One region of the Aliivibrio friggae genome, then DNA from elsewhere that is predicted to be linked to it. Evidence: predicted binding sites of a transcription regulator. Region 1 holds the regulator's gene; the other holds the start of a gene.
The links. The regulator MetJ, encoded in region 1, represses methionine synthesis genes. The targets are predictions, from matches to a motif close to TTAGACNTNTANANGTCTAA.

Region 1 (17,074 bases):
TGTTATTGGTAAGGTTTTACTGTCAAAAGCCATCAAAAATGGCAATGAAGCATGGGAGCTAAGTGTTCTAACTACCTTCCATAAATTAAGCAAAGTAAATCTAACTGAACCGTCATTAGAAGTTATGCTTGAATGGGAAGAACGATATTCAGCATTTCATAGTACCCTTCTTGAAGGGGCTAATGCGCCAATTATGCACCAATTCCACCAAGAGTTAACAAACCAAATTAAACGCTATCACCATCTTCAAAGTAATTATAATGAAGCGTGTAAAGAATATACTGATTTCCTAAAAGAACATGAAAGCATTATGAAACTGGCATTAGCTCGCAATGAAGAGCAAGCGATTGAATTACTAGAAAAGCACTATGTCACTACAATGGATTTACTATCGGGCTCATTTGAAGCCTAACATTCATTTATGACTAAAATAGAAAACCAGACACTATCGTCTGGTTTTTTGTTTTATGCTATATCTATTTACGACTCGGCGATTACCAACCAAAAAACTCTTTATTATGAGTACCTATCAGTAATACCATTAATAAAAAATAAATCGCACTCAGTTGAAATCCTAAAATAGCCAGGCTACCTACTGTTAGTCTTACTAAAAAATCAGTAAACATAAAGACCTCGTACTATCCTCAGCCCATTCGCTTACTCCCTACTAACGTATAGCATCCTACTATAGGCTTATTTATCAATAAGAGTAAGTATAGCTAAGCTTCTACTTTAGTCTAATGAGAAGCCAATAACTAATTAGGCTAAATCTTCCAAACTGGTGCATATTGAGATCGTATTACGACCATTAGCTTTTGATTCATACAAAGCAAGATCCGCACATTTATACGCATGATCGGTAGAAATACCGATATCCGTTAAGCCGCCGCTAACCGTCACTTGATATTTTTCTATTTGAGATACCGCAACACGAAGTCTATTGACTACCATTTCTGCATCTTTCAACTCAGTATGAGGCATAATAATAGCAAACTCCTCACCACCAATACGAGCAACAAAATCGGTATCTCTGCTCCCTCCTTTCAAAACAGATGCAACTAATTTAATAACTTCATCACCAACGTCATGGCCTTTGCTGTCATTAATTCGTTTAAAAAAATCAATATCAAAAATAACTAAACAGCATTGATGTACAGGGTAATAACGCTTAGTCAGTAACGTTTGGTTCTCTAATTCAAACTCAAATTTTCGTCTATTCCAGCAATCTGACAGCGAATCTTTTTCACTTAAATAGCGCAACTCTTTTTCTAATAATTTTCGCTGAGTAATATCGATATAAGAGATAATATAATATTGAATATCTTTACGCTTATTCTTAACCGATTGAATTCTAACTAGTAAACTTAATTCTTCTTGAGCCTTACTTAATACATCGATTTCACCTTGCCAAGCACCTAACTCTTCAACTTGTTTCCAATTATTCAATCTTTTTTGCGATTGTTCACAATTTGATGCTAATACATCAAACGTACTTTTCCCTATTGCATCGGCTGATGTATAACCACAAATTGAAGTGAATGCGGTATTTACTTTAATAATTCGCTGGTGTTTATCTGTAATAACAACGGCTGACATTCCTTCCAATGCCGATTTCGCAAGTTGGCTCTCTAAGTTTGATCGATCCCATAGCGTTAATAATATTCCAAAAGGAATAACGATTAGCCCTAGCAAAAGAAAAATAATCATAGCCTCTTCAACAACCTCTATTTGCAGGTTATAAAAGAACACATCAAGTTCTGAAGCCGGATAACATAATAAAAAATAAGCATCTTTATTCGGTTCACTTTTATCAATTGAGAAACGATAAAAAGAGTAAATATTGCCATTTAGATAAGTACTTCCTACCTGCATTTCAGACATAATACTCCACAGTTCAGGCTCTTCTGCCTTGAGTGTTTTATCCGCTCGACCATTAACTAAATGACCAAATACTTCTTCTGATTTATCAGTTAGAAGATAGTATCCATCTTGGTTAATCATCGAAGGTGAAATACTAAGCGTTGGTGAAAACTTCACAACATTAACAATACTAGCGTCACTCAACTCTGCTAATACATAGCCTTTTCTTAAACCAACAACATCAATAGGAATAAAGATCTGCATCATTGGCTTATAAACACCTGAATTAGCCAATTTACGATTAAGCACAACACCTTCCGAAAAAATGTGACCTTCTGGTAATGTTGCCAACCTCTCTAGAAGTAGATCGTTAATTGAGCTCTCATTCGTAATTCGTTTTGTCGCTTTCCCTGTTTTAGCGTCATAAGTAAACAGAAATAAACTCTCCCCACTCTCATCAACTAATTCCAATTTCGAAAAGAATTTTTCTGCTTGCATAAGGCGCAGCCAAGAAAATTCAACAGCTAGCTGAACTCGCACAGAGGGGTATAAAAAGTAGTCATATAAAGGGCGGCTTTTAGAGACAAGATCTAATGTATTCGCAATACGATTTGAAAGCTCATTAAATTCATTATGGGTATAAGCTAATTGTTGAGTCGATTCATTTTGAATTTTCTCTACAACAACTGCTTTTCTTTTTTGAAAGTCATTATAAAAATACAGTGAGGCTATGATAGAAAAAAATAGATATACGCATATTGAATAAACAACTATTTTAAGTTTTTTATGGCGCATATATTCCCTCTTCAATTTGCGGATAGTCATTCTATATTTAATTTATATAACAAACAATAAAGCCCTCTTTATAAAAAGAAGGCTTTATTAAATAAATAGCTTAGACAATATGATGCTCTACACTCTTAAGGATTTTTCTCCTCGAGCGATACCAACAACACCACTTCTCGCCACTTCCACGACTTCAGTCACTTCTGCTACCGCTGTAATAAACGCGTCAAGTTTTTCAGAAGTACCTGCTAGCTGAATCGTATATAGTGAGCTTGTTACATCAACTATCTGGCCTCGGAAAATATCAGCCGTACGTTTTACTTCTGCTCTTGCAAAGCCACTTGCTTTCACTTTAATCAATAGCAATTCACGTTCAACATGCTCTGTCTCAGTAACTTCTTGAACTTTAATGACATCAATTAATTTATGCAACTGCTTCTGGATCTGCTCAAGTTCCATCGCATCACTCGCCGTTGTAATATTTAAACGAGAAAGCGTTGGATCTTCTGTTGGTGATACCGTTAGCGATTCAATATTGTAACCACGTTGAGAGAACAAGCCAACCACACGAGATAATGAACCTGATTCATTCTCTATTAATAGTGAAATAATATGTCTCATTAGGTTCTCTCCGTTTTACTTAGCCACATTTTATCCATTGCTTCCCCTTTGATCTGCATAGGGTAAACGTGCTCTGTTTCATCAACATTAATATCAACAAAAACCAAACGGTCTGTTAATGATAGTGCTTTTTCTAATCCAGCCTCTAATTCGTCAGGATGATTGATTCGAATACCTACATGCCCATAAGCTTCTGCAATCGCGGCAAAATCAGGCACTGACGTCATATAGGAATTAGAGTGGCGGCCTTGATAAATAATATCTTGCCACTGCTTAACCATTCCCAAAAAACGGTTATTCAGGTTGATAATTTTAACTGGGATATCATATTGTAGAGCAGTTGATAGCTCTTGAATATTCATTTGAATACTGCCATCACCAGTAACACAAACAACAACCTCATCAGGGTGAGTAAACTTCACGCCAAGTGCTGCTGGTAAACCAAAGCCCATGGTGCCAAGGCCACCAGAGTTAATCCAACGTCGCGGTTTATTAAACGGATAATACAATGCCGCAAACATTTGGTGCTGACCTACATCAGAGGCAACATAAGCATCACCATTGGTTAGTCGATGAAGAGTTTCAATGACTTGCTGAGGCTTAATTCGATCAGGAGATGTTTCATAAGATAGACACTTACGATCCTGCCACACTGAAATATCTTTCCACCATGCATCTAAAGCCGCTTTATCATTGCAATCACCTTGCTCAGAAAGCAACTTAAGCATTGATTCCAAAACAATTTCCGCAGAACCTACAATAGGCACATCAACTCGTACATTTTTAGATATTGATGATGGGTCAATATCAATATGCATGATGGTCGCATCTGGGCAGTATTTATCTAGGTTGTTGGTGGTACGATCATCAAAACGAACACCAACACCAAAAATAAGATCGGCATTATGCATCGCCATATTAGCTTCATAAGTACCATGCATCCCTAACATACCTAATGCATTTTTATGGGTACCAGGAAAAGCACCTAAGCCCATAAGCGTACTGACTACAGGTAAATTAAGTGATTCAGCTAATTTAATAACGTGTTGCTCGGCTGATGAGATAACAGCTCCACCACCAATATAAAGAACTGGTTTTTTTGCAGCCAAAAGAGTTTTAAGGCCTTTTTTAATCTGACCTTTATGCCCTGTTGTCGTTGGATTATACGACCGCAATGACATCGACGTAGGATATTGATAAGGGAATTTAAACGCAGGACTCATGACATCCTTTGGGATATCAATAACAACAGGTCCAGGACGACCTGTGGATGCGATATAAAATGCTTTTTTTATAATTTCAGGAATGTCTTCGGCTTTTCTAACTAAAAAGCTATGTTTAACTATCGGGCGAGAAACACCTACCATGTCACACTCTTGAAAAGCATCAGTGCCTATCATGCTGTTTGGTACGTTTCCAGAAAGCACAATCATAGGGATAGAATCCATATAGGCTGTTGCTATTCCAGTAATTGTATTTGTTGCTCCAGGGCCTGAACAAACAAGAACCACACCCGGTTTACCTGTTGCTCGAGCAAATCCATCAGCCATATGTGTTGCCGCTTGTTCATGCCTTACTAGCACATGCTGAATATCATCAGCTTTCATGTGTAGTGCATCATAAATATCCAACACAGAGCCACCAGGGTAGCCAAATATGTGTTCAACACCTTCATCAATCAGAGATTGTACAATCATCTCTGCGCCAGATAACATTTCCATATTTATCTCCAGACATAAAACCTTTAAATTAACGAAATGAATTATCGCTAAATTAGTGGTTTACATAGTTAGGGCTTATTTTTAGCCTAAACCGACATTAATCAGATTAAAATCCTATGTAGATGCTCGTCATTAGTAACAAAAACCAACATCACGAAACAACTTTAACCTTTTATTAGCACTTTGGTCTAGAGGCTATTTATTGAAACCGATAATATGTTCAACCTTAAAAGATGAAGTAGTGATTTACTCTCATTTCGAATAACAAATAAAGAATTAAAAGCTAACATTAGTCAAATAATGAAAGATAATAAATTGTTAGACAGAACCTAATTAGGTGTTTTAGATCTCACTTTAAAGGCATAAAAAAACCAGCCTATAAAAGACTGGTTTTCTGCTTATTTAAAAAAATAGAAACGTATGATTATTTATCTTTTTTCTCTTTTGTTTCTTTTTTATCGTCATACATCTCTTCAATCTCGTCTTGGTAACGCTCATTGATCACTTTACGACGTAATTTTTGTGTTGGTGTTAATTCGCCTTTATCCATCGAAAACTCTTTAGACAATAAAGTGAATTTTTTAACTTGTTCAAAACGAGCGAGTTCTTTTTGCAGATTAGCAACACGCTTCTCAAGCATCTCAACGATTTCGCTGTTTTTCACCAACTCCATACGGTCATGATAAGCAATGTTCAACTCTTTCGCATACTCTTCTAGCGCATCGTAACAAGGTACGATAAGTGCTGATACGAATTTACGAGTATCTGCAATGACAGCAATCTGCTCAATAAAATGGTCTTTACCGATAGCGCCTTCAATAACTTGTGGAGCGATGTATTTACCACCAGAGGTTTTCATTAACTCTTTAATGCGGTCGGTAATATATAAGTTACCTTCTGCATCAAACTCACCAGCATCACCTGTTTTTAAGAAACCATCTTCTGTAAAGTTCAATGCCGTTTCTTCCGGTTTATTGTAGTAGCCTTTCATAACCATTGGACCACGTACAAGGATTTCGCTGCTTTCACCAATCTTAACTTCAGCACCTGGCATTAATGTGCCAATAGAGTCAGGGTGAAACTTACCATCTTCCCAGCATGAGATCGTTGCTGTCGTTTCTGTCATGCCATAACCTAATTTTACATTAACACCTAAGGCATGGAAAAAACGTCCAATAGTCGCATCAAGCTTTGCGCCACCACATGGCATGAAATTAATATTTCCACCGAGGATCATTCTAAGCTTTGACAGCACTAATTTATCAGCCACTTTGTGTGACTGTTTAAGTAACCATGATGGTTCACGCTGCTCTTGGTGACATGCTGACATTTTTGCCCCCATGTTTACCGCCCAAGTAAACATCACTTTACGATGCGCAGGAGCACGAGATACTTTTTCATGTACGGTAGAGAAAATCTTTTCATAGAAACGAGGAACGGCACACATCACCGTAGGTTTCACTTCGGTTAGCGCTTCTTTAATTAGGTTTGTATTTGGTAGGTAGCAGTTTGTCGCCCCTTTATACAAGACATAAAAGGTCCATGCGCGTTCAAATACGTGCGATAACGGTAAGAAACACAGTGACACGTCTTTTTCTGTTAATGCCAAATTAGTGTTGTGTCCCTCTAGCTGTGAACCAACATTAACATAATCTAGCATCACACCTTTTGGCTCTCCCGTTGTACCTGAGGTATAAATCAACGTGAGTAGGTCATCCATTTGTGCACTATCTAGACGAGCTTGCAACTCATCTTTGTGCATGTCATCGGCTTTAGCAATGAAATCATTCCAAGAAATACCCGCTTGGTGATCATTTAAGTCAATATCATCACTTAATGCCACAATATGAGTCAGCTGAGGACATTGATCAAAAATAACCACAGCAGCATTGTATTGCGCCTGCTCACCAACAAATAAAATACGGATATCCGCGTCATTAAGGATATAAGCGGCTTGCTTTGGCGTGTTAGTTGGATAGATAGGTACAGGAACTGAACGCAATTGCATAGTAGCAAAATCAGCGATTGTCCAGCGAGGCATGTTATTTGAGAATATACCCACCTTTTCTTGCACATTTAACCCATGAGCCAATAGCGCTAATGATAGCGTATCCATCTGCTCTCCAAATTCACCCCAAGTAATGTCACTCCATGCAGCGCACTGAGTGTCACTCCAAGCACCACATTTACGTTCACGTAATGCTGTTGCATTGGGTTTATTTGCGATATGTTTGCGGATCTCTTTTACAATATGTAGGTTTTGAATAGTCATCTCGAATTCACCTTTAGGCTTACACTTGTAAGCTATAATCTGCACAAAGTGTACAAGTGGCAGTAAAAAAGGCAACTATTTCTCTGTATAAAATGTAAGTATTGTTGTGTGAAACTCATTTCCGCTTGCTCTATTAACAAATTGATTATTTAAAATCTACATTTTGTTTATATCGTACAGCTACCTACAAAAAAGGCAGCGTCAATTCGCTGCCTTTCTATTTATTACTTTTATTATAGCTTTAAAACATCATACCTTTGCTTGAAGCTACAACTTCTTCACCACAAATAAGCATTAGTTGATCTCTCATCCAGATATGCCCTTTGTCTTTTTGGTATGAATCATGCCAGCTTAAATAACCACTGATGCCTTTTGATTCAATCGGTAATGGAAGGATCGCAAGTTGATCACGATTAGGCATAGAATTCACCAACCATTTTGGAGCTACGGTAATTAATTCAGATTGAGAAACAACATATAAGATATTACTGATACTTGCGCCTTTATACGCTTGCTCATACAGTGAATCCATATAAATGTGATCCGCAAATCCTTTCGTATTTTCAAGACGAGCTGGCACTGCATGTTTTTCATTTGCCAATTGCTCTTTAGTAATACCGCCTTGAATACGAGGGTGATTAACTGAAGTCACAACAACAAGTTCATCCGTAAATAACTCAGTACTCATATAACCAGGTTCATCAAAGCGCACATAATCAATCACGAAATCCACTTCTTGATAACGTAGTTTTTGAGCAATTTCTGGATCATGCTCACCTGATAATTTCAGATTAATGTATGGCGATTTTTGTTGAATATCTCGCATGATGCGCGGGGCAAAACGAATATCTGATGGACTACAAATGGATAGCTTAAATTGTCTTGCTGATGTTTCAGGAGAAAAAGTAGAGCTTGGCAGCTCGTTCTTCACTAACTGCAGAGCTTGTCGCATTGGAGCAAACAGTTGACGTGCTCGCTGAGTTGGCTGAATACCTCTTCCATGACGAATAAATAGTTCGTCGTTGAACATCACTTTCAAGCGAGAAACCGCATTACTTACCGCAGGTTGCGACATCCCTAAATTTTGCGCAGCACGAGTAATATTTTGCTCCTGCATTACGGCATCAAAAACAGTTAATAAATTTAAATCAACACTGCGTAATACTTGTTCTGAACTTGCAACAGGTACGGAAATAGGGCTAGGTTCTGACATATTCATTTAATGACTCTCTCAATCGGCCAATCGGCAATTTTATTCAAATTAATAGTTAATCATGGCTGCATATTTTTATTATTATTTCGAGATATTGATCTCATATATGTTAGCCAGTTCTTAATCATCATTACTGAATAGATTTACAAAATCCATAGCACCTACAGAATTTTAATTTTAATTTATGCTTAATGAATTTAAATAACAAAATAAAACTTATGGATCAGATAATTAGCAATAAATATAAATTTATCTAAAGCCATATTGAATCCGTTTTTTCCTACAAACCAAAAAAAACCATGCAATATTGCATGGCTTAATAATAAGAAACATCAATCAATTATGTTAAAAAAGTGACGATATTCGATTTAAGTCTGATTGTATTGCACCCGCCGTTACTTCCCTACCTGCGCCAGGTCCTCTAATAACTAATGGATTATCTTTATACCATTTGCTTTCAATGGCAAAGATATTATCGCAAGGGAGTAAATTAGCTAATGCATGATGCTCTGCAAGTGCTTCGATACTCACAGTAGCGCTCCCATCTTTGTTTAAACGAGCAACATAACGCAAAACCTTTTGCTCTTTTTGTGCTTTCTCTAAACGCTCAAGCAAGGCAAGATTAATTAGCTCTCCTTTTGCGAGAAAGTCATCCAAGCTAACATCTTTTAACTCCGCAGGAACCAAAGACTCAACTTTTACTTGCGTTGGTTCAATCTTCAATCCAGCTTCACGCGCTAAGATCACCAATTTTCTCATGACATCAGAACCATCTAAATCATTTCTAGGATCCGGTTCAGTTAAGCCTTGTTGCCAAGCCAGATCGACTAACTCAGTAAAAGGGACATCACCATTATACTGTTGAAATAACCATGATAAAGTTCCAGAAAAAATGCCTGATAACGCAACTATTTCATCACCGCTTTCTCGTAAATCTCTAACGGTGTGATTAATAGGAAGACCGGCGCCTACTGTTGCATTATACAACCAGTGACGCCCTGTTTTTGCAAACGCATCCACCACTGCTTGATATTCTTCGCTTGGCGCTGAACCCGCCACTTTGTTTGCAGAAATAAGATGAATCCCCTGCTCTGCAATTTTCGTATATTGTTGTGACAGCTCGGCACTTGCGGTGACATCAAGCACGACAACATCATCGTAGCCTTGAACTAATCCAAGCTTTTCTATCCAATCAAAATTCTGATATGAAATCGCTTCATCATCAAATTTTTCAACTACTGACGTTGAATCTAGTCCATCAAAATCTAACCAATGACGATGACGGTCAATGACACCAACAAGTGAAAACTGCATACCATGACGTTTTTCAAGGTTACGTTTTTGCTCAGTAAAAAGAGACAGCCATTGAGAGCCAATATTGCCATGCCCACACAATACAAGCGCAACACGTTTTTGAGCTTGGAATAAGTGAGTATGGATATCATTAATTACTGGCGTCGTATCCACTTTACGTAATATCGCAACCAAACTTAAACCAGATTCAGATTCACACACAAACTCTAATGGGCAGTTCTTTAATTGATGGTAAAAACCATGACTATGAATCGCATTACTCGTCACGCCAGCACCAACCGCCGCAATCATCGAGTAGCCTTCTTTAAGCTTGATTTCAGCATGAACCGCAGAGTTCTGTAACACCTCTAATGCTTCATGAACGACTTCTGAGGTATAAGTAAGTAATAGCGTAAACTGATCAGCCTGCGCTTCTAATGCCAAAGGTTGAAGTTGAGAACGAGTAAGAAGAGAAAGTACCTCTTGTTTCGCACGTTCAAAATCTTGTCCACGACCAAAACCTAATTGGATCAAATACACATCTTCTAATGAGGTAACAATTTTTGCACCACGACCAGAAGCCAATACACGTTCAATACGAGTCGAGCCAGATTCTGGCTGGTAACTACAACGTAAGCTTAAATCCAATGCACTTTGAGCAACAGGTTGCAGGGTTCGGCTGTGTAATACTGGTGCTGCTAATCGAGCCAACTCACTCGCTTCATCTAAACGAAGCAAAGGCAATAAGCAAGCATCTGCCACTTTTCTAGGATCGGCACTAAATACCCCAGCGACATCACTCCAAATAGTAACGCGAGAGACTTCAGCTAATGCCCCGATCATGGTCGCTGAATAGTCAGAGCCATTACGACCAAGTAGAACGGTTTCTCCTTTTTGATCGCGAGCCATAAAGCCGGTGATCACGATTCGTCCATGAGGATGCTGAGCCATTTGCTCTTTAAATAGTGGCCACGACAGTGAACGATCTACTTCAGGTTGAGCAGCTCGCTCCGCACGTAAAAAAGTTCGAGAATCGAGTGGCGCTGCCTGTAAATCTATTTGATTTAAATACGCAGAAAGCAGTCGAGATGACCATACCTCACCATGCCCAAGAACATCAGCCTGTTGAACTTCAGTTAATGGCGCGTGCAATTGACCAATAGCAATCAGTTCTTTATGCAGTAGTTCAAGTAATGGCTCCGCATTTTCAGCGCTAAGTAATTCTGAAATCAGCTCTTGTTGGTACTTTCGTAAAGACTCCAAGACTTCATGTGCTAATCGGCCATCTTTTAATAAACCATCAAACCATTCTAAAATTCGGTTTGTGGTGTTGCCCGCAGCAGACACGACAACCAGATCATGCTCGCTTGAGTATTCTTTTAAAATAGTCGCGACACGGCGATAGCATTCTGGATCGGCAAGGCTGCTACCACCAAACTTATGTAATTGACGTGGTACTAATCCTGTCATTACTTCACCTCTGCAGCGATAACGAAGGCTTGTTTCAGATCCGCGATAAGATCACGGCTGTCTTCTAATCCAACCGAAATACGTAGCAGTGTTGGAACTAAACCCGCTTCGGCTTGTGCTTCATCTGACATTGCTCGGTGAGTCATAGTACCTGGATGCGCAATCAAACTTTCTACACCACCAAGAGATTCTGCTAAAGAGAAATATTTTAGCTCTTTCACAAACACTTTCAGCTGTTCTAGTGATCCATTTAGCTCAAAACTTAACATCGCACCAAAGCCTGCTTGCTGACGCTTTGCAATCTCATGTCCTGGATGTTCAGGTAAACTTGGGTGATAAATTGTTCCTACTAAAGCTTCTTCTTGAAGGCACTTAAGCACCTCCATTGCATTCTCTTCATGTACTCGCATACGAGCACTAAGGGTACGAATTCCACGTAAGGTTAAGTAGCTATCAAAAGCCGTTCCCGTCGCACCAATACAGTTTCCCCACCACGCAAGATCATCTGCGTGTTCTTGTGTTTTAGCGATTAATACACCGCCAACTACATCTGAATGACCGTTAATGTATTTGGTTGTCGAATGAAGGACAAAGTCAGCACCTAAAGTTAGAGGTTGCTGTAATACAGGAGAAAGGAAGGTATTGTCGACAGCGACTAAAGCGCCGACTTTTGCAGCTTTTTGACAAATCTCAGCAATATCAACCACTCGAACTAATGGATTAGAAGGGGTCTCTAATAGAATAAGCTTTGGCTTTTTAGCAATCGCAGCATCAAGTGCGTCGGTATCAGATTGGTCGACAAATAGAGTTTTGAAGTCACCTTTATTAGCACGAGTATTAAATAAACGATACGTACCGCCATAACAGTCATGAGGCGCAACAATAAGATCATCTGGGCCAAGCAGAGCTGAAACCATTAGATTAAGTGCTGAAGTTCCGCAGTTTGTAACAACCGCACCAGCACCACACTCTAAATCAGATAAAGTGGTTTCTAATTGAGTTCGGGTTGGGTTACCTGAGCGAGCATAATCGTATTTTGGTACATCACCAAATTCAGGGAAGCTGTAGTTAGTTGATAAGTAGATAGGAGGTACAACCGCATTGTGTTGTGAGTCAGTCTCAATACCGGTACGAACAGCAATAGTTGCAGGTTTTCTCTCGCTCATAATTTCCCTTCCAAACTGCTAGGCAGTGGTCTGATACCAATCACCTTAATGAGATATAAAGCGGTAATTTTCTACTCATCTATCTCAGATGACTGATATAATCTAATCCATAAGTTATATTCTTCTACTTTACCATCACAAAATGAGACGTCAATACTTCTAGACGTCTATATATCTTTGCTTATAGCCGTAAATATCGCTAGAATTAGCCTATCGTATTTTAAACAACAATAATCCAGAACGAAGGTGAACAATGGCTGATTGGAATGGTGACTATTTAAGTCCTTATGCCGAACACGGTAAGAAAAGCGAACAAGTAAAAAAAATTACTGTTTCTATTCCAACAAAGGTACTACAAATCCTTACTGATGAACGTACGCGTCGCCAAGTAAGTAACCTACGTCACGCAACGAACAGCGAATTATTATGTGAAGCATTCCTTCATGCTTACACTGGCCAACCTTTACCAACAGATGAAGACTTACGTAAAGATCGCCCAGATGATATTCCAGCAGAAGCAAAGGCCTTAATGACTGCAATGGGTATTGAGTTCGAAGCATTTGATGAAGAGTAAATAACTTTCATCTCCACCTCCTACCTCCTCCTTATTTTTTATAAATCAGGAGGATTACATTTCTACTTGCTTAATAAATAATCACAGTACCCTACTATAATTATAAAGGACTTACTGTGAAAAATAACATGGCAAAAACAGCGATAGCACTCGCTATTACCTCTCTATTGAGCGCCTGTACCTCAACCTCAGAAACAGCACAAATAACCTCAACTTATCAATGTAATCCTCAAATGATGGAAGAAAGTAATCATTTACGCATCTATCAAATCATGGTGGAAAGCTTTGTTGATGGTGATAACAGCATTGGTCATGGCACAGGTTACGGCCCGAGTCATCATAATGGTGATCTACAAGGGATCATTGATTCATTAGATTATATTCAATCATTAGGCATGAACGCCATTTGGATGACACCTATTTTTGAATCCGCACCAATTGAGGGCCAAGAGCATTGGGCTGATAAACTAGATGCTACTGGCTATTTCGCGACTGATTTCTTCAAAATTGATCCTCGCTTTGGCACATTAGAAAAAGCAAAAGAATTAGTAGAAGAAGCACATAAACGCGGAATGTATGTCTTATTTGATGGTGTATTTGGTCACCATAAAGAAGGCCTAATTAAGCCATCACCATCAGGCTTACTACCGAGTGGGAGTAATAATCCTGTTGATTACCCTGAGAGCGAAGATTTTTACTCTGAAGTAGCTGCATATTGGATCACTGAATTAAATATTGATGGTTGGCGACTAGATCAAGCTTACCAAGTACCTACTGAATCTTGGATAAACATTAGAAAAGCCGTTGATACCGCATCACAAAATACGACGTATATTAATAATAAAGGCGAACAAGTTAACCCGCTCGGTTACATGGTGGCTGAGATCTGGAATAACGAAAACTACATTACAGAAACCGGATACGGAGAGGAGAACAATCCAGCTCTTTGTTCGGCATTTGATTTTCCCTTACGCTTTCGTATTACCGAGACCTTCGCCGTCAATGAGAGTGGAATAGGAAATAAAGGAGGTGATTGGCTTAACGAGGGAATGCAAATGCATGAACTCTACCCTTCACACGCAACTCCAAATCTAATGCTAGGTAACCATGATGTGGTTCGCTTTGGTGATTTATTACAACGTGGTGATATTGCAGAACCAAGTGACAATAATTATTGGTTACGTCACAAAGCAGCCCTTTCATTTCAAGCAGCTTATAGCGGTCCTATCACTCTTTATTACGGAGATGAAATTGGCGATCAAGTTGATGGTTTCTCTAACAAAGAAAATAAAGATACCTGTGCTATTAAAGGATTATGTGATGATCATATCGCTCGCTCATCCGCCAAAATTGATGGCCTTACCGCAACACTAACACCTGACCAACTTAAGCTAAAAACCTACGTCTCAAAGCTAATGACTTTACGTATTGAAAACCCTGCATTATCGGAAGGCGTCAGAACCAATATTATCGCTAATAAGGCGGTATATGTAGATCATAAGCAAGCAGAAAATAATACGATTCTATTCATGGTTAGCACTCAAGAGCAAAGCCAAACGCTTTATCTTGAAGCTGAACAGATAGGATCAAAAGGTAATTTAGTCGATTTATTAACAAGCCAAATATTTAGCCCTAACGAAGGTGTATATACAATTCCTCTATCTAACTTTGAAAGCCGATTTTTAAAGATAGAAAAACCAAACTCTATCGGTCCTAAAGCAACAGTAAAAGAAATTGCTCTGTATGGTAGTGGTTTTATGGCCCAATGTGATAATCCGACAATACCCACCACTAACGCTCCAATCAAAGACACTCTATATCTTGTAGGTGATTTCTCAGATTCTCGCTGGGGTCATAAAGAACCTAGAGCCTATCAATACAAAGGGAACGACACCTATCAAGTTGTGATAAACGAAAAACGAGGCTCTTATAAAATGCAATACGCAACAAGAGATTGGGGAGCTCAATATACTGCTGAGGGATTATCTCCAAAATTAGGCCAATTGAATGCATTAATTAACGGTGGCTACGGCCAAGATACTGCGATCTATCTTCCTGAAGATGGTAACTATGTATGGAGTTTAAAGTTTACCCCTCAAGGAGAACCAAAATCGATGATGATTTCGAAGTGTAAATAAATGAATATAAACTGAACTACTTCTAGCTAATGAGGTCTATCATTAGCTAGATCACATTTCTGATTATTTCCTATTTTCTTTATTCCCTCCATTTTTACATTAATTCCTATTTTGAAATATCTTCGCACGTGAGCATTATCTCATTTATGCTCTGAATACATCCTACCAAGTGTGATTATTATCAACAGAAGACCTATAGCTAATTTTTCTCATCCCTAACTCTACGCCCTCTCTTTTATAAAAAGAGGAGGAGTTAAATATCGTGATTTATTTTTAATCTGTCTCTCGTTCAATAACGACGACGATGTTTACTTTTCTTCCCTACACTGCCTTAGTTGAGTAAACATTTTCAAATCAAAATATCCTTTAAAAAGGAAATAGGATTTTAAGATGAAAATGAATAAATACACATTACTTGCTGCCGCTGTTTCTACAGCATTACTTTCTGGTGCTGCATTTGCTGAAACAGAAGTTGCTTTAGATGTAATTTCTGGTGATGAAGCCGCACCTAAAGTTGAAAAAGTAAATGGAACGGATGTATTAACAGATGGTTGGGAAGTACACGGTTACGGCTCTTTTAATTATCGACTACAAGATGGTGAAACGGTTAATTCTGAATTTGGTAAAACCAATTATCATTCTGCTGGTACTTCAGGAAAAAGCACTAACCAAGTTGAATTCGTATTAAAAAAACATACAGAACATCAAAACGGTGTTTGGTCTGATTTTGTTTTAAGAACTGAGTATGGTAATGGTAATTCTTTCGCTTACAGTTCAGAAGGTTCACAAAAAAAGAATGACCAAGCACAACTTGAAGTAAAAGAAGCATTTGTTGAAATTGGTGGCTTATCTTATTTAGGTGACGACACATCAATTTGGAGTGGTCATCGTTATTTAAATCGTTCAGCGGGCCTTTTATCAGGTGAATTTTGGAACCAAACATCTGGTTTAGGTGCAGGTATACAATCTAAACTCGCAGGTCATACAACAGGATTTGCTGTTGTTTCTGCAGATATGAATGATGAAATAAATAATGATGTAAATAATGACCGTCAAACTGTTACATCTTATAACCTATACTACTATGGGGTTGAAGCGCTAGGTGGTAGCTTTAACTTCGATTTAAAATTCATGAGCCAAGCTAACCAAACTGGTGGTGAAGCTGAAACTGGAGTTGGTGGTGCAATTACATATAACCGTGATTTTTACGGTTTCGATGGTTGGTCTCAGACAGGTTTAGCATATGGGCAAGGTGTGGCAGCTAATAGAGGTGTAAACTTTGGTTCATGGAGTGGTGATGGTACATTTACTGATGACTCAAATAGCCTTTTCTTCACATCATATGGTGTAGCTAACCTTTCTAAAAACTGGCAATTAGGTACTGAATTTACCTATTGGGCTACAGAGGAAATATATGGCCAAGATGATTTTACTCGAATCATGTTTGCTGCTCGTCCATCGTATAAGATTAATGATAACCTACGTTTTGAAATGACCGGTAGTGTTTCTTCGGAAACACTAGCTGATGGACAATCTTGGGGTCGCCAAGATGATAATATGTACTACATGGCAGAAGTGGCATTACCATTTACAGTCAATGCCGACTACTTTGGTCGTCCACAAATTAAACCATATGTAACCTATTATCACACTGAAGATGAAAGTGCAGGTGGTTTAGAGTTGAATGGTAACGACGGTAGCGAATTTGTTGTTGGTATTCACACTGAAATTTGGTTCTAATTGCTTTAAAATTAAAGGCAGCCATATCGGCTGCCTTTTTGCGTTTATTTATCGAATCATGGAGAGTCTTGATGAACACCAAAAAATTATTACTTAGCTTACTTGTCGGGCTTTCTGTAACCGCGTGTACTTCAACTAAAGTCATTCAAGAACCAATAGTTCCAATTGCTTCCTCTGAAGTATGTTGCTCTGATTTTTCACAATTTCCATGGATACAACT
Region 2 (17,074 bases), 710 kb from region 1:
ACAAGCAGTAGGAGCATACTTGTTATGTGACTGCGTACCTTTTGTATAATGGGTCAGCGACTTATATTCAGTGGCAAGGTTAACCGTTTAGGGGAGCCGTAGGGAAACCGAGTCTTAACTGGGCGTTCAGTCTCTGGATATAGACCCGAAACCAAGTGATCTAGCCATGGGCAGGTTGAAGGTTGAGTAACATCAACTGGAGGACCGAACCGACTAATGTTGAAAAATTAGCGGATGACTTGTGGCTAGGGGTGAAAGGCCAATCAAACTTGGAGATAGCTGGTTCTCCCCGAAATCTATTTAGGTAGAGCCTCGGACGAATACTACTGGGGGTAGAGCACTGTTAAGGCTAGGGGGTCATCCCGACTTACCAACCCTTTGCAAACTCCGAATACCAGTAAGTACTATCCGGGAGACACACGGCGGGTGCTAACGTCCGTCGTGGAGAGGGAAACAACCCAGACCGCCAGCTAAGGTCCCAAAGTTATAGCTAAGTGGGAAACGATGTGGGAAGGCTCAGACAGCCAGGATGTTGGCTTAGAAGCAGCCATCATTTAAAGAAAGCGTAATAGCTCACTGGTCGAGTCGGCCTGCGCGGAAGATGTAACGGGGCTAAGCTATACACCGAAGCTGCGGCAGTACAATTTATTGTGCTGGGTAGGGGAGCGTTCTGTAAGCCGTTGAAGGTGGTCTGTAAGGGCTGCTGGAGGTATCAGAAGTGCGAATGCTGACATGAGTAACGATAAAGGGGGTGAAAAACCCCCTCGCCGGAAGACCAAGGGTTCCTGTCCAACGTTAATCGGGGCAGGGTAAGTCGACCCCTAAGGCGAGGCTGAAAAGCGTAGTCGATGGGAAACGGGTTAATATTCCCGTACTTCTTATAATTGCGATGGGGGGACGGAGAAGGCTAGGTAGGCTTGGCGACGGTCGTCCAAGTTCAAGTGCGTAGGCTAAGAGTTTAGGTAAATCCGGACTCTTGTTAGGCTGAGACACGATGTCGAGCATCTACGGATGTGAAGCTATTGATGCCATACTTCCAGGAAAAGCCTCTAAGCTTCAGATTATAAGGAATCGTACCCCAAACCGACACAGGTGGTCGAGTAGAGAATACTAAGGCGCTTGAGAGAACTCGGGTGAAGGAACTAGGCAAAATGGTACCGTAACTTCGGGAGAAGGTACGCTCCTAGCGGTGATGAGACTTGCTCTCTAAGCTGCCGGGAGTCGCAGATACCAGGTGGCTGCAACTGTTTATTAAAAACATAGCACTGTGCTAAATCGTAAGATGACGTATACGGTGTGACGCCTGCCCGGTGCTTGAAGGTTAATTGATGGGGTTAGACTTCGGTCGAAGCTCTTGATCGAAGCCCAAGTAAACGGCGGCCGTAACTATAACGGTCCTAAGGTAGCGAAATTCCTTGTCGGGTAAGTTCCGACCTGCACGAATGGCGTAATGATGGCCACGCTGTCTCCACCCGAGACTCAGTGAAATTGAAATCGCTGTGAAGATGCAGTGTACCCGCGGCTAGACGGAAAGACCCCGTGAACCTTTACTACAGCTTGGCACTGAACATTGACCCTACATGTGTAGGATAGGTGGGAGCCTTTGAAACCAGTACGCTAGTATTGGTGGAGGCAATCTTGAAATACCACCCTTGTATGCTTGATGTTCTAACGTTGGTCCCTTATCGGGATTGCGGACAGTGCCTGGTGGGTAGTTTGACTGGGGCGGTCTCCTCCCAAAGAGTAACGGAGGAGCACGAAGGTGGGCTAAACACGGTTGGACATCGTGTGGTTAGTGCAATGGCATAAGCCCGCTTGACTGCGAGAATGACAATTCGAGCAGGTGCGAAAGCAGGTCATAGTGATCCGGTGGTTCTGAATGGAAGGGCCATCGCTCAACGGATAAAAGGTACTCCGGGGATAACAGGCTGATACCGCCCAAGAGTTCATATCGACGGCGGTGTTTGGCACCTCGATGTCGGCTCATCACATCCTGGGGCTGAAGTCGGTCCCAAGGGTATGGCTGTTCGCCATTTAAAGTGGTACGCGAGCTGGGTTTAGAACGTCGTGAGACAGTTCGGTCCCTATCTGCCGTGGGCGTTGGATGATTGAAAGGGGCTGCTCCTAGTACGAGAGGACCGGAGTGGACGAACCTCTGGTGTTCGGGTTGTTACGCCAGTAGCATTGCCCGGTAGCTAAGTTCGGGATCGATAAACGCTGAAAGCATCTAAGCGTGAAGCGAGCCTTGAGATGAGTCATCCCTGATACTTTAAGTATCCTAAAGGGTTGTTGAAGACTACGACGTTGATAGGCAGGGTGTGTAAGTGCTGCGAGGCATTGAGCTAACCTGTACTAATTGCCCGTGAGGCTTAACCATACAACACCCAAGGGGTTTTGAACGGATTTGAAGTTGCAAGAAACGTATTGAATGTGATTAAGAACGCATACACAGCTTTCCAGATTATTATTTATCTCTTATTGAGGTAGATAGAAAGAATTTGCTTGGCGACCATAGCGTTATGGACCCACCTGATCCCATGCCGAACTCAGAAGTGAAACGTAATAGCGCCGATGGTAGTGTGGGGTTTCCCCATGTGAGAGTAGGACATCGCCAGGCTTGAATTTGAATAAGTGCCCGTTCAATAGAACGGGCTTTTATTTCGCTCCCAGTTTGTCACTGTGAGCCAAGTCAACATAACGTTTTTAAGTCTTTCATAAATAAATGAAAAAGTTGAAAATATTATCTTGACTTTCAAATCAGAAAGCGTATTATACGCAGCCTGAAGCGACGAAGCGGTAACGCTAAGTGGTTGAAAGACAAGCTCTTTAACAATTTAACCAAATCAATCTGTGTGGGCACTTGTGAGTTGATAATCACTAGTTTGCTTTTACTTTTCGAAGTGAATTCAAACAAAAATAATCAATGAACTGAGTGACTACACAAAATTACTTTTATGTAACAATCAGTATTAATCATTGAGCCGGTTTTGTTTCTGCTGAAACAAACCAAAAAACTTTAATTGAAGAGTTTGATCATGGCTCAGATTGAACGCTGGCGGCAGGCCTAACACATGCAAGTCGAGCGGTAACAGAAATTAGCTTGCTAATTTGCTGACGAGCGGCGGACGGGTGAGTAATGCCTGGGAATATGCCTTGATGTGGGGGATAACTATTGGAAACGATAGCTAATACCGCATAATGTCTTCGGACCAAAGAGGGGGATCTTCGGACCTCTCGCGTCAAGATTAGCCCAGGTGAGATTAGCTAGTTGGTGGGGTAAGAGCTCACCAAGGCGACGATCTCTAGCTGGTCTGAGAGGATGATCAGCCACACTGGAACTGAGACACGGTCCAGACTCCTACGGGAGGCAGCAGTGGGGAATATTGCACAATGGGCGAAAGCCTGATGCAGCCATGCCGCGTGTATGAAGAAGGCCTTCGGGTTGTAAAGTACTTTCAGTCGTGAGGAAGGGTGTGTAGTTAATAGCTGCATATCTTGACGTTAGCGACAGAAGAAGCACCGGCTAACTCCGTGCCAGCAGCCGCGGTAATACGGAGGGTGCGAGCGTTAATCGGAATTACTGGGCGTAAAGCGCATGCAGGTGGTTCATTAAGTCAGATGTGAAAGCCCGGGGCTCAACCTCGGAACCGCATTTGAAACTGGTGAACTAGAGTGCTGTAGAGGGGGGTAGAATTTCAGGTGTAGCGGTGAAATGCGTAGAGATCTGAAGGAATACCAGTGGCGAAGGCGGCCCCCTGGACAGACACTGACACTCAGATGCGAAAGCGTGGGGAGCAAACAGGATTAGATACCCTGGTAGTCCACGCCGTAAACGATGTCTACTTGGAGGTTGTGGCCTTGAGCCGTGGCTTTCGGAGCTAACGCGTTAAGTAGACCGCCTGGGGAGTACGGTCGCAAGATTAAAACTCAAATGAATTGACGGGGGCCCGCACAAGCGGTGGAGCATGTGGTTTAATTCGATGCAACGCGAAGAACCTTACCTACTCTTGACATCCACAGAAGAGACCAGAGATGGACTTGTGCCTTCGGGAACTGTGAGACAGGTGCTGCATGGCTGTCGTCAGCTCGTGTTGTGAAATGTTGGGTTAAGTCCCGCAACGAGCGCAACCCTTATCCTTGTTTGCCAGCACGTAATGGTGGGAACTCCAGGGAGACTGCCGGTGATAAACCGGAGGAAGGTGGGGACGACGTCAAGTCATCATGGCCCTTACGAGTAGGGCTACACACGTGCTACAATGGCGCATACAGAGGGCTGCAAGCTAGCGATAGTGAGCGAATCCCAAAAAGTGCGTCGTAGTCCGGATCGGAGTCTGCAACTCGACTCCGTGAAGTCGGAATCGCTAGTAATCGTGAATCAGAATGTCACGGTGAATACGTTCCCGGGCCTTGTACACACCGCCCGTCACACCATGGGAGTGGGCTGCAAAAGAAGTGGGTAGTTTAACCTTCGGGAGGACGCTCACCACTTTGTGGTTCATGACTGGGGTGAAGTCGTAACAAGGTAGCCCTAGGGGAACCTGGGGCTGGATCACCTCCTTAAACGATAGATTACGATTTATGAGTGTTCACACAGATTGATTAGGTTTTAATAAGTTGAAGTGACAGAGCTTTAATTAATGATTTCGATTATTGATTAAAGCTTTTTGCTTTAAGCTCTTTAACAATTTGGAAAGCTGACTGATTTAACTGACTTACGAGTTAGATAAATCAAAATTTAAAAGTTCTTAATATCTTTTGTTTATCTTTTAGATAAACAAATTAAAAACACATTCAAGTGTTCTTGTATTTTGAATCCGGCGAAAAACCAGAACTCGCAATGACGAGTTCAACCTTGGTTGTTTATGCCATACGAAACCTCTTGGGGTTGTATGGTTAAGTGACTAAGCGTACACGGTGGATGCCTTGGCAGTCAGAGGCGATGAAAGACGTATTAACTTGCGATAAGCGTAGATTAGGTAGTAAAAACCATTTGAGTCTACGATTTCTGAATGGGGAAACCCACTAGCATAAGCTAGTATCGCTGCGTGAATACATAGCGCAGCGAGGCAAACCGGGAGAACTGAAACATCTAAGTACCCCGAGGAAGAGAAATCAACCGAGATCCCGAAAGTAGCGGCGAGCGAAATTGGGTTAGCCCTTAAGCTTTTAATGAGACAGGTGAAGGCTCTGGAAAGTGCCGCGATACAAGGTGATAGCCCTGTAACCGACATCTCATCATCAGTGAAAACGAGTAAGGCGGGACACGTGATATCCTGTCTGAATATGGGGGGACCATCCTCCAAGGCTAAATACTACTGACTGACCGATAGTGAACCAGTACCGTGAGGGAAAGGCGAAAAGAACCCCTGTGAGGGGAGTGAAATAGAACCTGAAACCGTGTACGTACAAGCAGTAGGAGCATACTTGTTATGTGACTGCGTACCTTTTGTATAATGGGTCAGCGACTTATATTCAGTGGCAAGGTTAACCGTTTAGGGGAGCCGTAGGGAAACCGAGTCTTAACTGGGCGTTCAGTCTCTGGATATAGACCCGAAACCAAGTGATCTAGCCATGGGCAGGTTGAAGGTTGAGTAACATCAACTGGAGGACCGAACCGACTAATGTTGAAAAATTAGCGGATGACTTGTGGCTAGGGGTGAAAGGCCAATCAAACTTGGAGATAGCTGGTTCTCCCCGAAATCTATTTAGGTAGAGCCTCGGACGAATACTACTGGGGGTAGAGCACTGTTAAGGCTAGGGGGTCATCCCGACTTACCAACCCTTTGCAAACTCCGAATACCAGTAAGTACTATCCGGGAGACACACGGCGGGTGCTAACGTCCGTCGTGGAGAGGGAAACAACCCAGACCGCCAGCTAAGGTCCCAAAGTTATAGCTAAGTGGGAAACGATGTGGGAAGGCTCAGACAGCCAGGATGTTGGCTTAGAAGCAGCCATCATTTAAAGAAAGCGTAATAGCTCACTGGTCGAGTCGGCCTGCGCGGAAGATGTAACGGGGCTAAGCTATACACCGAAGCTGCGGCAGTACAATTTATTGTGCTGGGTAGGGGAGCGTTCTGTAAGCCGTTGAAGGTGGTCTGTAAGGGCTGCTGGAGGTATCAGAAGTGCGAATGCTGACATGAGTAACGATAAAGGGGGTGAAAAACCCCCTCGCCGGAAGACCAAGGGTTCCTGTCCAACGTTAATCGGGGCAGGGTAAGTCGACCCCTAAGGCGAGGCTGAAAAGCGTAGTCGATGGGAAACGGGTTAATATTCCCGTACTTCTTATAATTGCGATGGGGGGACGGAGAAGGCTAGGTAGGCTTGGCGACGGTCGTCCAAGTTCAAGTGCGTAGGCTAAGAGTTTAGGTAAATCCGGACTCTTGTTAGGCTGAGACACGATGTCGAGCACCTACGGGTGTGAAGCTATTGATGCCATACTTCCAGGAAAAGCCTCTAAGCTTCAGATTATAAGGAATCGTACCCCAAACCGACACAGGTGGTCGAGTAGAGAATACTAAGGCGCTTGAGAGAACTCGGGTGAAGGAACTAGGCAAAATGGTACCGTAACTTCGGGAGAAGGTACGCTCCTAGCGGTGATGAGACTTGCTCTCTAAGCTGCCGGGAGTCGCAGATACCAGGTGGCTGCAACTGTTTATTAAAAACATAGCACTGTGCTAAATCGTAAGATGACGTATACGGTGTGACGCCTGCCCGGTGCTTGAAGGTTAATTGATGGGGTTAGACTTCGGTCGAAGCTCTTGATCGAAGCCCAAGTAAACGGCGGCCGTAACTATAACGGTCCTAAGGTAGCGAAATTCCTTGTCGGGTAAGTTCCGACCTGCACGAATGGCGTAATGATGGCCACGCTGTCTCCACCCGAGACTCAGTGAAATTGAAATCGCTGTGAAGATGCAGTGTACCCGCGGCTAGACGGAAAGACCCCGTGAACCTTTACTACAGCTTGGCACTGAACATTGACCCTACATGTGTAGGATAGGTGGGAGCCTTTGAAACCAGTACGCTAGTATTGGTGGAGGCAATCTTGAAATACCACCCTTGTATGCTTGATGTTCTAACGTTGGTCCCTTATCGGGATTGCGGACAGTGCCTGGTGGGTAGTTTGACTGGGGCGGTCTCCTCCCAAAGAGTAACGGAGGAGCACGAAGGTGGGCTAAACACGGTTGGACATCGTGTGGTTAGTGCAATGGCATAAGCCCGCTTGACTGCGAGAATGACAATTCGAGCAGGTGCGAAAGCAGGTCATAGTGATCCGGTGGTTCTGAATGGAAGGGCCATCGCTCAACGGATAAAAGGTACTCCGGGGATAACAGGCTGATACCGCCCAAGAGTTCATATCGACGGCGGTGTTTGGCACCTCGATGTCGGCTCATCACATCCTGGGGCTGAAGTCGGTCCCAAGGGTATGGCTGTTCGCCATTTAAAGTGGTACGCGAGCTGGGTTTAGAACGTCGTGAGACAGTTCGGTCCCTATCTGCCGTGGGCGTTGGATGATTGAAAGGGGCTGCTCCTAGTACGAGAGGACCGGAGTGGACGAACCTCTGGTGTTCGGGTTGTTACGCCAGTAGCATTGCCCGGTAGCTAAGTTCGGGATCGATAAACGCTGAAAGCATCTAAGCGTGAAGCGAGCCTTGAGATGAGTCATCCCTGATACTTTAAGTATCCTAAAGGGTTGTTGAAGACTACGACGTTGATAGGCAGGGTGTGTAAGTGCTGCGAGGCATTGAGCTAACCTGTACTAATTGCCCGTGAGGCTTAACCATACAACACCCAAGGGGTTTTGAACGGATTTGAAGTTGCAAGAAACGTATTGAATGTGATTAAGAACGCATACACAGCTTTCCAGATTATTATTTATCTCTTATTGAGGTAGATAGAAAGAATTTGCTTGGCGACCATAGCGTTATGGACCCACCTGATCCCATGCCGAACTCAGAAGTGAAACGTAATAGCGCCGATGGTAGTGTGGGGTTTCCCCATGTGAGAGTAGGACATCGCCAGGCTTGAATTTGAATAAGTGCCCGTTCAATAGAACGGGCTTTTATTTCGCTCCCAGTTTGTCACTGTGAGCCAAGTCAACATAACGTTTTTAAGTCTTTCATAAATAAATGAAAAAGTTGAAAATATTATCTTGACTTTCAAATCAGAAAGCGTATTATACGCAGCCTGAAGCGACGAAGCGGTAACGCTAAGTGGTTGAAAGACAAGCTCTTTAACAATTTAACCAAATCAATCTGTGTGGGCACTTGTGAGTTGATAATCACTAGTTTGCTTTTACTTTTCGAAGTGAATTCAAACAAAAATAATCAATGAACTGAGTGACTACACAAAATTACTTTTATGTAACAATCAGTATTAATCATTGAGCCGGTTTTGTTTCTGCTGAAACAAACCAAAAAACTTTAATTGAAGAGTTTGATCATGGCTCAGATTGAACGCTGGCGGCAGGCCTAACACATGCAAGTCGAGCGGTAACAGAAATTAGCTTGCTAATTTGCTGACGAGCGGCGGACGGGTGAGTAATGCCTGGGAATATGCCTTGATGTGGGGGATAACTATTGGAAACGATAGCTAATACCGCATAATGTCTTCGGACCAAAGAGGGGGATCTTCGGACCTCTCGCGTCAAGATTAGCCCAGGTGAGATTAGCTAGTTGGTGGGGTAAGAGCTCACCAAGGCGACGATCTCTAGCTGGTCTGAGAGGATGATCAGCCACACTGGAACTGAGACACGGTCCAGACTCCTACGGGAGGCAGCAGTGGGGAATATTGCACAATGGGCGAAAGCCTGATGCAGCCATGCCGCGTGTATGAAGAAGGCCTTCGGGTTGTAAAGTACTTTCAGTCGTGAGGAAGGGTGTGTAGTTAATAGCTGCATATCTTGACGTTAGCGACAGAAGAAGCACCGGCTAACTCCGTGCCAGCAGCCGCGGTAATACGGAGGGTGCGAGCGTTAATCGGAATTACTGGGCGTAAAGCGCATGCAGGTGGTTCATTAAGTCAGATGTGAAAGCCCGGGGCTCAACCTCGGAACCGCATTTGAAACTGGTGAACTAGAGTGCTGTAGAGGGGGGTAGAATTTCAGGTGTAGCGGTGAAATGCGTAGAGATCTGAAGGAATACCAGTGGCGAAGGCGGCCCCCTGGACAGACACTGACACTCAGATGCGAAAGCGTGGGGAGCAAACAGGATTAGATACCCTGGTAGTCCACGCCGTAAACGATGTCTACTTGGAGGTTGTGGCCTTGAGCCGTGGCTTTCGGAGCTAACGCGTTAAGTAGACCGCCTGGGGAGTACGGTCGCAAGATTAAAACTCAAATGAATTGACGGGGGCCCGCACAAGCGGTGGAGCATGTGGTTTAATTCGATGCAACGCGAAGAACCTTACCTACTCTTGACATCCACAGAAGAGACCAGAGATGGACTTGTGCCTTCGGGAACTGTGAGACAGGTGCTGCATGGCTGTCGTCAGCTCGTGTTGTGAAATGTTGGGTTAAGTCCCGCAACGAGCGCAACCCTTATCCTTGTTTGCCAGCACGTAATGGTGGGAACTCCAGGGAGACTGCCGGTGATAAACCGGAGGAAGGTGGGGACGACGTCAAGTCATCATGGCCCTTACGAGTAGGGCTACACACGTGCTACAATGGCGCATACAGAGGGCTGCAAGCTAGCGATAGTGAGCAAATCCCAAAAAGTGCGTCGTAGTCCGGATCGGAGTCTGCAACTCGACTCCGTGAAGTCGGAATCGCTAGTAATCGTGAATCAGAATGTCACGGTGAATACGTTCCCGGGCCTTGTACACACCGCCCGTCACACCATGGGAGTGGGCTGCAAAAGAAGTGGGTAGTTTAACCTTCGGGAGGACGCTCACCACTTTGTGGTTCATGACTGGGGTGAAGTCGTAACAAGGTAGCCCTAGGGGAACCTGGGGCTGGATCACCTCCTTAAACGATAGATTGCGATTTATGAGTGTTCACACAGATTGATTAGGTTTTAATAAGTTGAAGTGACAGAGCTTTAATTAATGATTTCGATTATTGATTAAAGCTTTTTGCTTTAAGCTCTTTAACAATTTGGAAAGCTGACTGATTTAACTGACTTACGAGTTAGATAAATCAAAATTTAAAAGTTCTTAATATCTTTTGTTTATCTTTTAGATAAACAAATTAAAAACACATTCAAGTGTTCTTGTATTTTGAATCCGGCGAAAAACCAGAACTCGCAATGACGAGTTCAACCTTGGTTGTTTATGCCATACGAAACCTCTTGGGGTTGTATGGTTAAGTGACTAAGCGTACACGGTGGATGCCTTGGCAGTCAGAGGCGATGAAAGACGTATTAACTTGCGATAAGCGTAGATTAGGTAGTAAAAACCATTTGAGTCTACGATTTCTGAATGGGGAAACCCACTAGCATAAGCTAGTATCGCTGCGTGAATACATAGCGCAGCGAGGCAAACCGGGAGAACTGAAACATCTAAGTACCCCGAGGAAGAGAAATCAACCGAGATCCCGAAAGTAGCGGCGAGCGAAATTGGGTTAGCCCTTAAGCTTTTAATGAGACAGGTGAAGGCTCTGGAAAGTGCCGCGATACAAGGTGATAGCCCTGTAACCGACATCTCATCATCAGTGAAAACGAGTAAGGCGGGACACGTGATATCCTGTCTGAATATGGGGGGACCATCCTCCAAGGCTAAATACTACTGACTGACCGATAGTGAACCAGTACCGTGAGGGAAAGGCGAAAAGAACCCCTGTGAGGGGAGTGAAATAGAACCTGAAACCGTGTACGTACAAGCAGTAGGAGCATACTTGTTATGTGACTGCGTACCTTTTGTATAATGGGTCAGCGACTTATATTCAGTGGCAAGGTTAACCGTTTAGGGGAGCCGTAGGGAAACCGAGTCTTAACTGGGCGTTCAGTCTCTGGATATAGACCCGAAACCAAGTGATCTAGCCATGGGCAGGTTGAAGGTTGAGTAACATCAACTGGAGGACCGAACCGACTAATGTTGAAAAATTAGCGGATGACTTGTGGCTAGGGGTGAAAGGCCAATCAAACTTGGAGATAGCTGGTTCTCCCCGAAATCTATTTAGGTAGAGCCTCGGACGAATACTACTGGGGGTAGAGCACTGTTAAGGCTAGGGGGTCATCCCGACTTACCAACCCTTTGCAAACTCCGAATACCAGTAAGTACTATCCGGGAGACACACGGCGGGTGCTAACGTCCGTCGTGGAGAGGGAAACAACCCAGACCGCCAGCTAAGGTCCCAAAGTTATAGCTAAGTGGGAAACGATGTGGGAAGGCTCAGACAGCCAGGATGTTGGCTTAGAAGCAGCCATCATTTAAAGAAAGCGTAATAGCTCACTGGTCGAGTCGGCCTGCGCGGAAGATGTAACGGGGCTAAGCTATACACCGAAGCTGCGGCAGTACAATTTATTGTGCTGGGTAGGGGAGCGTTCTGTAAGCCGTTGAAGGTGGTCTGTAAGGGCTGCTGGAGGTATCAGAAGTGCGAATGCTGACATGAGTAACGATAAAGGGGGTGAAAAACCCCCTCGCCGGAAGACCAAGGGTTCCTGTCCAACGTTAATCGGGGCAGGGTAAGTCGACCCCTAAGGCGAGGCTGAAAAGCGTAGTCGATGGGAAACGGGTTAATATTCCCGTACTTCTTATAATTGCGATGGGGGGACGGAGAAGGCTAGGTAGGCTTGGCGACGGTCGTCCAAGTTCAAGTGCGTAGGCTAAGAGTTTAGGTAAATCCGGACTCTTGTTAGGCTGAGACACGATGTCGAGCACCTACGGGTGTGAAGCTATTGATGCCATACTTCCAGGAAAAGCCTCTAAGCTTCAGATTATAAGGAATCGTACCCCAAACCGACACAGGTGGTCGAGTAGAGAATACTAAGGCGCTTGAGAGAACTCGGGTGAAGGAACTAGGCAAAATGGTACCGTAACTTCGGGAGAAGGTACGCTCCTAGCGGTGATGAGACTTGCTCTCTAAGCTGCCGGGAGTCGCAGATACCAGGTGGCTGCAACTGTTTATTAAAAACATAGCACTGTGCTAAATCGTAAGATGACGTATACGGTGTGACGCCTGCCCGGTGCTTGAAGGTTAATTGATGGGGTTAGACTTCGGTCGAAGCTCTTGATCGAAGCCCAAGTAAACGGCGGCCGTAACTATAACGGTCCTAAGGTAGCGAAATTCCTTGTCGGGTAAGTTCCGACCTGCACGAATGGCGTAATGATGGCCACGCTGTCTCCACCCGAGACTCAGTGAAATTGAAATCGCTGTGAAGATGCAGTGTACCCGCGGCTAGACGGAAAGACCCCGTGAACCTTTACTACAGCTTGGCACTGAACATTGACCCTACATGTGTAGGATAGGTGGGAGCCTTTGAAACCAGTACGCTAGTATTGGTGGAGGCAATCTTGAAATACCACCCTTGTATGCTTGATGTTCTAACGTTGGTCCCTTATCGGGATTGCGGACAGTGCCTGGTGGGTAGTTTGACTGGGGCGGTCTCCTCCCAAAGAGTAACGGAGGAGCACGAAGGTGGGCTAAACACGGTTGGACATCGTGTGGTTAGTGCAATGGCATAAGCCCGCTTGACTGCGAGAATGACAATTCGAGCAGGTGCGAAAGCAGGTCATAGTGATCCGGTGGTTCTGAATGGAAGGGCCATCGCTCAACGGATAAAAGGTACTCCGGGGATAACAGGCTGATACCGCCCAAGAGTTCATATCGACGGCGGTGTTTGGCACCTCGATGTCGGCTCATCACATCCTGGGGCTGAAGTCGGTCCCAAGGGTATGGCTGTTCGCCATTTAAAGTGGTACGCGAGCTGGGTTTAGAACGTCGTGAGACAGTTCGGTCCCTATCTGCCGTGGGCGTTGGATGATTGAAAGGGGCTGCTCCTAGTACGAGAGGACCGGAGTGGACGAACCTCTGGTGTTCGGGTTGTTACGCCAGTAGCATTGCCCGGTAGCTAAGTTCGGGATCGATAAACGCTGAAAGCATCTAAGCGTGAAGCGAGCCTTGAGATGAGTCATCCCTGATACTTTAAGTATCCTAAAGGGTTGTTGAAGACTACGACGTTGATAGGCAGGGTGTGTAAGTGCTGCGAGGCATTGAGCTAACCTGTACTAATTGCCCGTGAGGCTTAACCATACAACACCCAAGGGGTTTTGAACGGATTTGAAGTTGCAAGAAACGTATTGAATGTGATTAAGAACGCATACACAGCTTTCCAGATTATTATTTATCTCTTATTGAGGTAGATAGAAAGAATTTGCTTGGCGACCATAGCGTTATGGACCCACCTGATCCCATGCCGAACTCAGAAGTGAAACGTAATAGCGCCGATGGTAGTTTGGGGTTTCCCCATGTGAGAGTAGGACATCGCCAGGCTTGAATTTAGTTTTTATCTTTTTTAAAGATAAAGATAAAAATAAAATAAAACATATTATGTTTTATTTAAGTAATAGCATTATGCTGAATAGACACTGCGGAGTGGTAGTTCAGTTGGTTAGAATACCGGCCTGTCACGCCGGGGGTCGCGGGTTCGAGTCCCGTCCACTCCGCCACTATACCAAGAAAGCCCTAATCGAAAGATTAGGGCTTTTTTACGTCTATCTAAAAGTAAAATGATGCGGAATAGATACTGCGGAATGATAGTTTAGTTGGTTAGGCTTTCTATTGGAGAGCTTAGCGGCCAGTCACTCCAGGGGACGTGCCGCTCTCAAGGTTAATAGAAAGTCCCGTCCACTCCGCCACTATTTACGTCTATCTAAAAGTAAAATAATGCAGAATAGACACTGCGAAGTAGCAGTTCAGTTGATTAGGCTTTCTATTGGGGATCTTAACGGTAAGTTACGAGTGGAGTATATCGCTACAGAGAGGCTAGAAAGTCCTGTCAACGATAGAGGAAATAAGTTTAAGCTAAATAGTACCAATACTTAATAAGGTATGAGGGAATCAGATTAATGGGTGTTATTAGTGATATAAAAAATGGAGATACATAAGATGCATCTCCATTAAGTAATATATGACGAAAAAGATTAAGTATCTTTTTCTAATTTCTTTGCTTTTTCAATCATTGTTGTAATGGTAGAGCCTTGAACCAAAATAGAGAAAACAACAACAGAATAAGTCATGACGAGGATGATTTCTCTTACATCTATATTCTTATCTGGGATGATGATAATGCCCGATGGGATAGCCAGAGCCATCGCTAAAGCCAATCCTCCTCTAAGACCACCCCACGTTAAGATATTAACGGATAATGGATTATAAGTTCTGAATCGTTTAAAACCAATGTACGAGACGAAAACACTTAAATAACGACTTGCTAATACCAGCGGAATAGAAATAGCCATTAATATCCAATCTTCTTGATGGAATTGGAATAGTAGCATCGACATACCAATAAGAAGAAATAACACGCCATTTAAGAACTCATCAACAAGTTCCCAGAAATGATCTAAATGATCTTCACTCTCTTTTGAAAACCCAATATAACGGGTCCAGTTACCGATCATGATACCCGATACAACCATAGCTAAAGGACCTGAAACATGGATAACTTCAGCAAAAGCATAACCTGATGTAGGGATACCGATGGTTAATAATAACTCCATTGAATGATCATTAGTTGAACTTATGAGGTAATGGAAAATTAAACCCAGAAGGAAACCGTAGATAATACCGCCAATAGCTTCCTGTAAAAACAGTGCCGTTACACTACCAATTGTTGGTGTTTCTGAACCAAAAGCAATGGTAAATAATGTAACGAAAATAACTAAACCAAAACCATCGTTGAATAGTGATTCACCTTCGATTTGGGTAGAAATACGTTGTGGGGCATTCAGTTTTTTTACTATAGCAAGCACGGCAATAGGATCGGTTGGAGAGATAAGTGAGCCAAATAGTAAGCAGTAGATTAAATCAAGATTAATACCGATTAGATTACATATACCCCATAGAGCAAAACCAATAAAGAACGTTGAGAATAAGGTCGCACCTAATGCAAGTACGGTTATTTCCCATTTTTGATCTTTAAGGTTTTGAAGTTTGATCCCTAACCCACCAGCAAACAATAAGAAGCCTAATATTCCCTTCAATAGAAAATCTTCAAAATTTATCTCTGTTAAGGTTTCTGTAGCCACTTCTCTAAGGTTAAACCAATCATTTTGACCAGCGATAATGATCCCAAGCGATAGCATCATTGAACCTGCGGTGATCGCGATTGTTGTTTGCATCTTTCCTATTTTGCTATTAAAAAAAGCAATTAGCATAGCAGCCGCTGCTAAAAAGCAGAGTGTGTTATACACAGACATTGTTTAACCTCTATATATGTTATTTGTGTAACAAAATGTGATAGAGGTCATTTTCCACTCAAATTGATAAATATCAAACTTTATTTCGAATTTGTGAAAATAAAAACATTTTGGACGTCTAGATTTCTATTAGATGTGTGATAGGATTGTAACAGAAACGTATTATGGATGAGGCAGTACCGTGGCAGGAAGCAATAAGAAAACTGAAATAGAAAAGCAGCTTCTGGAACGTATACTTTTAATTGATGGTGGTATGGGTACCATGATCCAAGAGTATAAGTTTGAAGAACAAGATTATCGTGGAGAGCGCTTTAGTGATTGGCATTGTGACTTAAAAGGTAACAATGATCTTCTAGTGCTTTCTCGTCCTCAAATTATCAGAGATATTCATTCCGCTTATTTAGAAGCGGGTGCCGATATCCTAGAAACGAACACCTTTAACTCAACAACGATCGCAATGGCTGACTATGATATGGAAAGTCTGAGCGAAGAAATGAACTTCGAAGCGGCTAGGCTAGCAAGAGAAGTAGCAGATGAATGGACATTAAAAACGCCTCATAAACCACGTTATGTTGCTGGTGTTTTAGGCCCGACGAACCGAACGTGTTCTATTTCTCCGGATGTGAATGACCCTGGTTATCGAAATGTATCTTTCGATGAATTAGTCGAAGCCTACTCAGAATCAACTCGTGCCTTGATTAAAGGTGGTTCTGATTTAATCCTTATCGAAACTATCTTTGATACCTTGAATGCAAAAGCCTGTTCTTTTGCTGTCGAATCTGTTTTTGAAGAAATGGGTATCATATTACCGGTAATGATTTCTGGTACGATAACTGATGCATCAGGACGTACGCTTTCAGGTCAAACAACAGAAGCGTTCTATAATGCTTTACGTCATGTTAAACCAATCTCATTTGGTTTGAACTGTGCTTTGGGGCCTGATGAGTTACGTGAGTATGTAAGTGAGCTATCTCGTATTTCAGAATGCAGTGTGTCTGCGCACCCTAACGCCGGTTTACCTAATGCCTTCGGTGAGTATGATCTTTCTCCAGAAGAAATGGCAGAGCATGTAAAGGAATGGGCTGAAAGTGGTTTCTTAAATTTGATCGGTGGCTGTTGTGGCACGACCCCTGAACATATCCGCCAAATGGCACAAGTGGTTGAAGGTGTTAAGCCTCGTCAATTACCAATCCTTCCAGTTGCTTGTCGTTTATCAGGTCTAGAGCCATTAACGATTGAGAAAGACTCTCTTTTTGTAAACGTTGGTGAAAGAACCAATGTTACTGGCTCGGCTCGCTTTAAACGTTTAATTAAAGAAGAGTTATATGATGAAGCATTGAGTGTTGCTCGTGAGCAAGTAGAAAACGGCGCTCAAATCATCGATATCAACATGGATGAAGGCATGCTTGATGCTGAAGCGTGTATGGTTAAATTCTTAAACCTATGTGCTTCAGAGCCAGAGATATCCAAAGTACCGGTGATGGTTGATTCTTCTAAGTGGGAAGTAATTGAAGCGGGTCTTAAATGTATTCAAGGTAAGGGTATTGTAAACTCAATATCCCTTAAAGAAGGTAAAGAAAAATTCTTACAACAAGCTAAGCTAATCCGTCGCTATGGTGCGGCTGTAATTGTGATGGCTTTTGATGAAGTAGGCCAAGCGGATACGCGTGAGCGAAAAATAGAAATATGTACTAACGCTTATAACATCTTAGTGGATGA

Region 2: a site for MetJ is predicted at 15,466-15,485, ahead of metH (methionine synthase). Genes of this name have one in related genera too.

The regions. Positions count from the first base shown of each region.
Region 1 covers NZ_CM170648.1:2,576,105-2,593,178, forward strand. The annotation lists gene AC2INI_RS11900 (GntR family transcriptional regulator) at 1-412, shown strand, start outside; gene AC2INI_RS11905 (sensor domain-containing diguanylate cyclase) at 760-2,655, opposite strand; gene ilvN (acetolactate synthase small subunit) at 2,773-3,267, opposite strand; gene AC2INI_RS11915 (acetolactate synthase 3 large subunit) at 3,267-4,988, opposite strand; gene AC2INI_RS11920 (AMP-dependent synthetase/ligase) at 5,413-7,260, opposite strand; gene leuO (transcriptional regulator LeuO) at 7,502-8,479, opposite strand; gene AC2INI_RS11930 (bifunctional aspartate kinase/homoserine dehydrogenase II) at 8,819-11,236, opposite strand; gene AC2INI_RS11935 (O-succinylhomoserine (thiol)-lyase) at 11,236-12,402, opposite strand; gene metJ (met regulon transcriptional regulator MetJ) at 12,656-12,976, shown strand; gene AC2INI_RS11945 (alpha-amylase family glycosyl hydrolase) at 13,105-15,114, shown strand; gene AC2INI_RS11950 (carbohydrate porin) at 15,511-16,854, shown strand; gene AC2INI_RS11955 (MalM family protein) at 16,926-17,074, shown strand, end outside.
Region 2 covers NZ_CM170648.1:337,699-354,772, forward strand. The annotation lists rRNA gene AC2INI_RS01545 (23S ribosomal RNA) at 1-2,377, shown strand, start outside; rRNA gene rrf (5S ribosomal RNA) at 2,502-2,617, shown strand; rRNA gene AC2INI_RS01555 (16S ribosomal RNA) at 3,018-4,560, shown strand; rRNA gene AC2INI_RS01560 (23S ribosomal RNA) at 4,892-7,782, shown strand; rRNA gene rrf (5S ribosomal RNA) at 7,907-8,022, shown strand; rRNA gene AC2INI_RS01570 (16S ribosomal RNA) at 8,423-9,965, shown strand; rRNA gene AC2INI_RS01575 (23S ribosomal RNA) at 10,297-13,187, shown strand; rRNA gene rrf (5S ribosomal RNA) at 13,312-13,427, shown strand; tRNA gene AC2INI_RS01585 (tRNA-Asp) at 13,527-13,603, shown strand; gene AC2INI_RS01590 (cation:proton antiporter) at 14,078-15,355, opposite strand; gene metH (methionine synthase) at 15,537-17,074, shown strand, end outside.